One region of the Streptomyces sp. B3I8 genome, then DNA from elsewhere that is predicted to be linked to it. Evidence: riboswitches for the same ligand, from Rfam matches in the RefSeq annotation. Region 1 holds a riboswitch; the other holds the start of a gene.
What was found. A riboswitch is a leader RNA that binds a small molecule or an ion and turns the genes downstream of it on or off. The one in region 1 is predicted to bind glycine.
Positions count from the first base shown of each region.

Region 2: linked by a shared signal. The riboswitch ahead of gcvP (aminomethyl-transferring glycine dehydrogenase) and the one ahead of gcvT (glycine cleavage system aminomethyltransferase GcvT) in region 1 are both predicted to bind glycine.

Region 1 covers NZ_JAUSYN010000002.1:4,960,925-4,964,326, reverse strand. Annotated here, with positions in the region: gene QFZ64_RS24310 (enhanced serine sensitivity protein SseB) at 1-308, opposite strand, end outside; gene QFZ64_RS24305 (AAA family ATPase) at 441-1,151, opposite strand; glycine riboswitch at 1,474-1,576, shown strand; gene gcvT (glycine cleavage system aminomethyltransferase GcvT) at 1,758-2,897, shown strand; gene gcvH (glycine cleavage system protein GcvH) at 3,163-3,402, shown strand, end outside.
Region 2 covers NZ_JAUSYN010000002.1:947,937-951,338, reverse strand. Annotated here, with positions in the region: gene QFZ64_RS06490 (DNA polymerase IV) at 1-868, shown strand, start outside; gene QFZ64_RS06485 (PRC-barrel domain-containing protein) at 944-1,381, opposite strand; glycine riboswitch at 1,495-1,591, shown strand; gene gcvP (aminomethyl-transferring glycine dehydrogenase) at 1,772-3,402, shown strand, end outside.

The sequences.
Region 1 (3,402 bases):
AGTCCCCGCGCGAACTCCACGGCGGGGGCGATGGTGAACCCCATGTGCGTGCCGGCCACTTGACGGAACTGTTCCTCGGAGCTGAAGACGGGGACGTAGACCTGGCCGTCGAGTTCCAGGGTGGGCAGGTCGAGGGGACCGCCGTGGGCGCCGCGGCCATTGGGCAGCGGGACCCAGAGGAAGCTGCGGGCGAGCACCTCGACGATGCGGGCGCCGGCGGAGGGGACGCCGAGCGAGGCGGAGAGCACCTCCTCCAGCTCGTTGCCGGGCCAGCCGCCGTGCGGATGCGCCTGTGCCGGGACGTCCATGTGCCTCTCCTGCCCTTCCTGCCCTGCTGTGCTGTGCTGTGCCGTGCTCTGTCGTGCTCTGCGCTGTGCTGTGCACTGCTGCGCCGGTGCACTGCTGCGCCCTGCCGGTATGTGCCGTTCCGGCACGGAACCCTATCGCCCGGCGGGCGGGCGGGCGTCCTCGAATTCGATCCTGCGCAGGGCGTCGGCGGCGGGCCGGTCCAGGAGCGTGGCGGAGGCGCAGCCCTCGGGGAGGGTGCCGCGTTCGACCGCGCGCAGCAGGCGCCGCGACGCCCTGCGGTGCCGAAGGAAGGCGTACGCCGAGACACCCCGGCCCCGCGCGCGCTGACCCTCGCGGGCCCGGTCGACGCCGACGTCGAGGACCAGCAGGTGCAGGGCGCCGCCGCGCCTCCGGGCCTCGCGGGCGAGCCAGCCGCGGACCCAGGCCTGGGTGCCGCAGTCGTGTACGACCACGCCCCCGCCGGCGCGGACCGCGCGCCGCAGTCCCGCGTAGTGGGCGAGCCGGACGAGGGGTCGGTAGACGGCGTACGGGAGGAAGCGGGGGGTACGGGCCTCCCAGCGGTCGCGGGTGTCCTGGGAGTCGACGCGGGGGCCGCGCACGGCGCGGTGCATCAGCGTCGACTTGCCGCTGCCGGGGAGGCCGGTGACCACGACGACGTCGTCGGGGCCGAAGGTCAGGCCGTGCGGGCTGCGGCCGCGGCGGGAACGGAGGTCGCGGACGACGGGGGTGGCGGGCGCGAGGTGCGGGCCGTATGCGGGGCCGACGGGTTGCGGGGGCAGTGCGACGGGTCCTTCGGGCAGCGCGAGGGCCGGTGTGGTGCCGTACGCCGTGGTCCTGTCCACCCTGATCGTCCTCCTCCGGGACATGTATGCCCCTTCCCCGCCGAGCGTAAAGAGAAGGTAATGCACGGTGTCTCGCCATCACGTCCGTCTCCTGCAACAGGCGTGCTACAGAGCCGGGGTGGGCGGGGCGGGTGCGCGGTGGGGGAGGCGGGGCGGCCTTTTCTCGCCCCCGCCGCTCCTTCCCTTCCCGTCCCCGAGGGGTTCCGCCCCCCGGACCCCCGAGAAGATCGCGCAGTTCCCCGCGCCCCTGTCAGGGGCGCCCCTCAAGGACCTGGGGCGGAGGTGCGTGCAATGATGTGGCCTCAACCGCATACCGGCCGTTCGAATCCGCGCGGGAGAGTCCCCGGCCCGAGGGCTGTGACCGGGGCGCCGAAGGAGCAAGCACCTCCCTTGAATCTCTCAGGCCCAGTTACCGCGCGGGCGAGGCACATCTGGAAAGCGGACCGTCCCTGAACACGGCGGTCCCACCCAAGGTGCAAGCCATGACCCCGTCGCCGGGTCACGGCGAAGCTCTCAGGTTCCGATGACAGATGGGGAGGACAAGGGGATCGCCGTCCGCGTTCCCCCGCCCGCCTCGCCACGCCTTCTCGTCCGGGAGAACGACCGATGAGCAGCACCACCACCTCCGGCGCCCCGCGCCGTACCGCCCTCGACGCCCTGCACCGCTCGCTCGGCGCCACCATGACCGACTTCGCCGGCTGGGACATGCCCCTGCGCTACGGCTCGGAGCGCGAGGAACACCTCGCCGTCCGGACCCGCGCCGGGCTGTTCGACCTCTCCCACATGGGCGAGATCACCGTCACCGGCCCGGACGCCCCGGCCCTGCTGGGCCACTCGCTCGTCGGCGACCTCGCCACGCTCGCCGCCGGCCGGGCCCGCTACACCATGATCTGCCGGGCGGACGGCGGCATCCTCGACGACCTGATCGTCTACCGGCTCGCCGACGCGGAGCACCCGGTGTACATGGTCGTCGCCAACGCCTCCAACGCGCAGACGGTCCTCGACGCGCTCACCGAGCGGGCGGCGGGCTTCGACGCCGAGGTGCGCGACGACCGGGACGCCTACGCGCTCCTCGCCGTCCAGGGCCCCGCCTCCCCCGGCATCCTCGCCTCCGTCACGGACGCCGACCTGGACGGCCTGAAGTACTACGCCGGCCTGCCCGGCACCGTCGCCGGTGTCCCCGCGCTGATCGCCCGTACCGGCTACACCGGGGAGGACGGCTTCGAACTGTTCGTCGACCCCGCCGACGCGGAGAAGCTGTGGCAGGCGCTCACCGAGGCCGGGGCGTCCGCCGGGCTCGTCCCGTGCGGGCTGTCCTGCCGGGACACCCTGCGCCTGGAGGCCGGCATGCCGCTGTACGGCAACGAGCTGACCACCGCCCTCACCCCGTTCGACGCCGGGCTCGGCCGGGTGGTCAAGTTCGGCAAGGAGGGCGACTTCGTGGGCCGCGAGGCGCTGGCCGAGGCCGCCGGGCGGGCGGAGCAGAACCCGCCCCGGGTGCTCGTCGGGCTGGTCGCCGAGGGCCGCCGGGTGCCGCGCGCCGGTTACCCCGTCGTCGCGGGCGGTGCGGTGGTCGGCGAGGTCACCTCCGGCGCCCCCTCCCCCACGCTGGGCAGGCCGATCGCCATGGCCTACGTCGACGCCGCGCACGCCGCGCCGGGCACCCCCGGCGTCGGGGTGGACATCCGCGGCAGCCACGAGCCGTTCGAGGTCGTGGCGCTGCCGTTCTACAAGCGCCGCAAGTAGCCGCCGCGCGGTTCCGCCCGCGCCGCGGAGAGCCCGCCGACTCCGTGAGCGGCGCATGCGCTCGCCGCTTCACGAGCGGCGCGTGGGGCGGGAGGGGAGACTGGGCGCAGCGCGCCGACCGGGTCTCCCCGTCGGCCACCTCACCACCACCCGCCCCTTCCGGCCACCTCACTGCGTCCCTCCCCTCCCCCACAGGTCACATCCCTCCCCCACACGTTTCCGATCCCTTTCCGGGCCCTTTCCCCGCGTACAGGAGAATCCAGCCATGAGCGACAACCCCCAGCAGCTGCGCTACAGCAAGGAGCACGAGTGGCTGTCGGACGCCGCGGACGGCGTCTCGACGGTCGGCATCACCGAGCACGCGGCCAACGCGCTCGGCGACGTGGTCTACGTCCAGCTCCCCGACGTCGGCTCCACGGTCACCGCGGGCGAGACCTGCGGCGAGCTGGAGTCCACCAAGTCGGTCAGCGACCTGTACGCCCCGGTCACGGGTGAGGTCACCGAG
Region 2 (3,402 bases), 4.0 Mb from region 1:
CGAGGCGGGCGAGGCGGAGCTGGTCCGGCTGCTGGGCAAGGCGCACGGGCAGGGGCTGTACGCCATGGCGCTCGCGCGTGACGAACGGCCGGTGGTGGCCGAGCGGGACACCAAGTCGGTCTCCGTGGAGGACACCTACGACGTGGACATCCACGACCGGGTACGGGTCCGCACCGAGGTGACGCGGCTCGCCGAACGCTGCGTACGACGGCTGCGCGAGGCGGGGCTGTCGGGGCGCACCATCGTGCTGAAGGTACGCAGATACGACTTCTCGACGCTGACCCGCTCCGAGACCCTGCTCGGTCCCACGGACGACCCGGTGGTGGTGCGTGAGGCGGCCGGGCGGCTGCTGGAGTCGGTGGACACCACCGGCGGGGTCCGGCTGCTCGGCGTCGGGGTCAGCGGGCTCGCCGACTACACGCAGGAGGACCTGTTCGCGCAGGCCCGCCTCGAGACCGGGCGGGCCGCCGTGGAGCCGCCGGAGGAGGCGGGACAGGGGAGACGGCCCGACGGGCCCGGTCCGAAGGAGCCGCCGGGAGCGTACGGAGTGGCCGCCGGGCAGGACGCCGGTGGGGCGGGCCCCGGGGAGCCGGCCGCGGCGGCCGAGCGGCACTGGCGGGCCGGACAGGACGTCACGCATGCCGAGTTCGGGCCCGGGTGGGTGCAGGGGAGCGGGCTGGGGCGGGTGACCGTGCGTTTCGAGACACCGCAGTCGTCGCCCGGCAGGGTGCGCACCTACCGGGCGGACGACCCCGACCTCCGGCCGGCCGACCCGCTGCCCCTGACGTCCCCGCCCGCTCCGGGAGACGCCCACCCGGCCGCGGGCAGTGGCGGCGCGCACGGGCCCGGTGCCGCCCCTCGCGGATGAGGCGCGGACGCACCGTCCCGGGGACGGCGCGCACCGTCCCGAGGCCGAGGCACGCCGTACCGGTGGTGAGCCGGGTCAGGACATCTCGTCCGTGCCCGCGAGTTCGTCCGTCGTCGAGGAGGCCGGTGCGTCGGCGACCCCGGCGGTGTCGCCGCGCCCCGCCACTCGGCCGAACGAGTGATCCGGGGCCGGGGGAGAAGCGGCCACGTCGAGCCCGTAGTGGCGGTAGAGCTGCAGCTCCTGTTCGGGGGAGAGGTGGCGGCCGACGCCGAAGTCCGGGGCGTCCCTGATCAGCGAGCGCTCGAAGGGAACCCGCAGGCCGCCGCCCTCCAGTTCGCTGGGGGCCAGCGGCACGAAGGCGTCCCGGGAGAACAGGCCGGTGCGTATGGCCGCCCACTCCGGGAGCCCCGTGGCGTCGTTCAGGTAGACCTCGTCGATCGTGCCGATCTTGACGCCCTTGCGGTCGAACGCCTTGCGGCCGATCAGATTGCGCGGATCGATGTCGGTCTGCACGGTCCGTCCCTCCTCGCTGTACGTGTCGGAAACACCACGATTCGGCATGTTCCGGGCGGCGGCTACTCGAAAGCCACGCCGAAAGACCCGCTGGTAGGCTGGTGTACGGCCGTCGACCCCGCGCGGGAGAGTCTCCCGGACACAGTCCGGGGGCGCCGAAGGAGCAAATCCTCCCCGGAATCTCTCAGGCACCCGTACCGCGCGGACGAGGTCACTCTGGAAAGCAGAGCGGGTATCGACGGTGTCCGCTCTCACCGACGGTGAAAGTCGCCGCGCCCGTGCAGGGCCGGCCGGCGAAGCTCTCAGGTCCGGATGACAGAGGGGGAGGCCGCCGGGGTACCCGCGATGGGGTGCCCCACGAAGGTCGCGCCAGACCAGGAGGCCTCCGCAATGACCGCCCACCGCACTCCGCTCGTCCAGCTCGAACAGGGCATCCCGTTCGAACAGCGTCACATCGGCCCCGACGCCGGGGCCCGCGCGAAGATGCTCGCCCAGGTCGGCTACGGCTCGCTCGACGAGCTGACCGCCGCCGCCGTGCCCGACGTGATCAAGAACGCCGAGGCGCTGGAACTGCCCGATGCCCGCACCGAGGCGGAGGTACTGGCCGAGCTGCGCGGCCTCGCCGACCGCAACCAGGTGCTCACCTCCATGATCGGCCTGGGCTACTACGGCACGTTCACGCCTCCGGTGATCCTGCGCAACGTCATGGAGAACCCCGCCTGGTACACCGCGTACACCCCGTACCAGCCGGAGATCTCGCAGGGCCGGCTGGAGGCGCTGCTCAACTTCCAGACCGTGGTCGCCGACCTCACCGGCCTGCCGACCTCCGGCGCCTCACTCCTCGACGAGGGCACCGCGGCGGCCGAGGCGATGGCGCTGTCCCGGCGCATGGGCCGCAACAAGGACGGCCTGTTCCTGGTCGACGCGGACACGCTCCCGCAGACCGTCGCCGTCCTGCGCACCCGGGCGGAGCCGACCGGTGTCGAGGTCGTCGTCGCCGATCTGAGCGACGGCATCCCGGCCGGGATCGCCGAGTGGGACATCAACGGTGTCCTCCTTCAGTACCCGGGCGCCTCCGGCGCTGTACGTGACCTGCGCTCCGTCATCACGCAGGCGCACGAGCTCGGCGCGCTCGTCACCGTCGCCGCCGACCTGCTCGCGCTCACGCTGCTCACCTCGCCCGGTGAGCTCGGCGCCGACATCGCGGTGGGCACCACCCAGCGCTTCGGCGTCCCCATGGGCTTCGGCGGGCCGCACGCCGGTTACATGGCGGTCGGCGAGAAGTTCGCGCGCAGCCTGCCCGGCCGCCTCGTGGGCGTCTCCGTGGACGCCGACGGCGACAAGGCGTACCGGCTCGCCCTGCAGACGCGGGAGCAGCACATCCGCCGCGAGAAGGCGACCAGCAACATCTGCACCGCCCAGGTGCTGCTCGCGGTGATGGCCGGCATGTACGCCGTCTACCACGGTGCCGAGGGGCTGCGCACCATCGCCCGGCGCACCCACCGCTACGCCGCGATCCTCGCCGCCGGGCTCACCGCGGGCGGTGTCGAGGTCGTCCACGGCGCCTACTTCGACACGCTGACCGTCCGCGTTCCCGGCCGGGCCGCCGAGGTGGTCGCCGCCGCCCGGGACAACGGGGTCAACCTGCACCGGATCGACGCCGACCACGTCTCGCTGTCCTGCGCCGAGACCACCACGCGGGCCGCGCTCGGCGCGGTGTGGGGCGCGTTCGGCGTCGAGGCCGACATCGAGGCGCTGGACGCGGCCACCGACGACACGCTGCCGCAGACGCTGCTGCGCACCGACGAGGTCCTCACCCACCCCGTCTTCCACCAGCACCGTTCCGAGACCGCGATGCTGCGCTATCTGCGCCGGCTCGCCGACCGCGACTACGCGCTGGACCGCGGCATGATCCCGCTGGGCTCCTGCACCATGAAGCTCAACGCGACCACCGAGATGGAACCGGTCACCTGGCCCGAGTTCGGGCAGCTCCACCCCTTCGCCCCGGCCGAGCAGGTGCA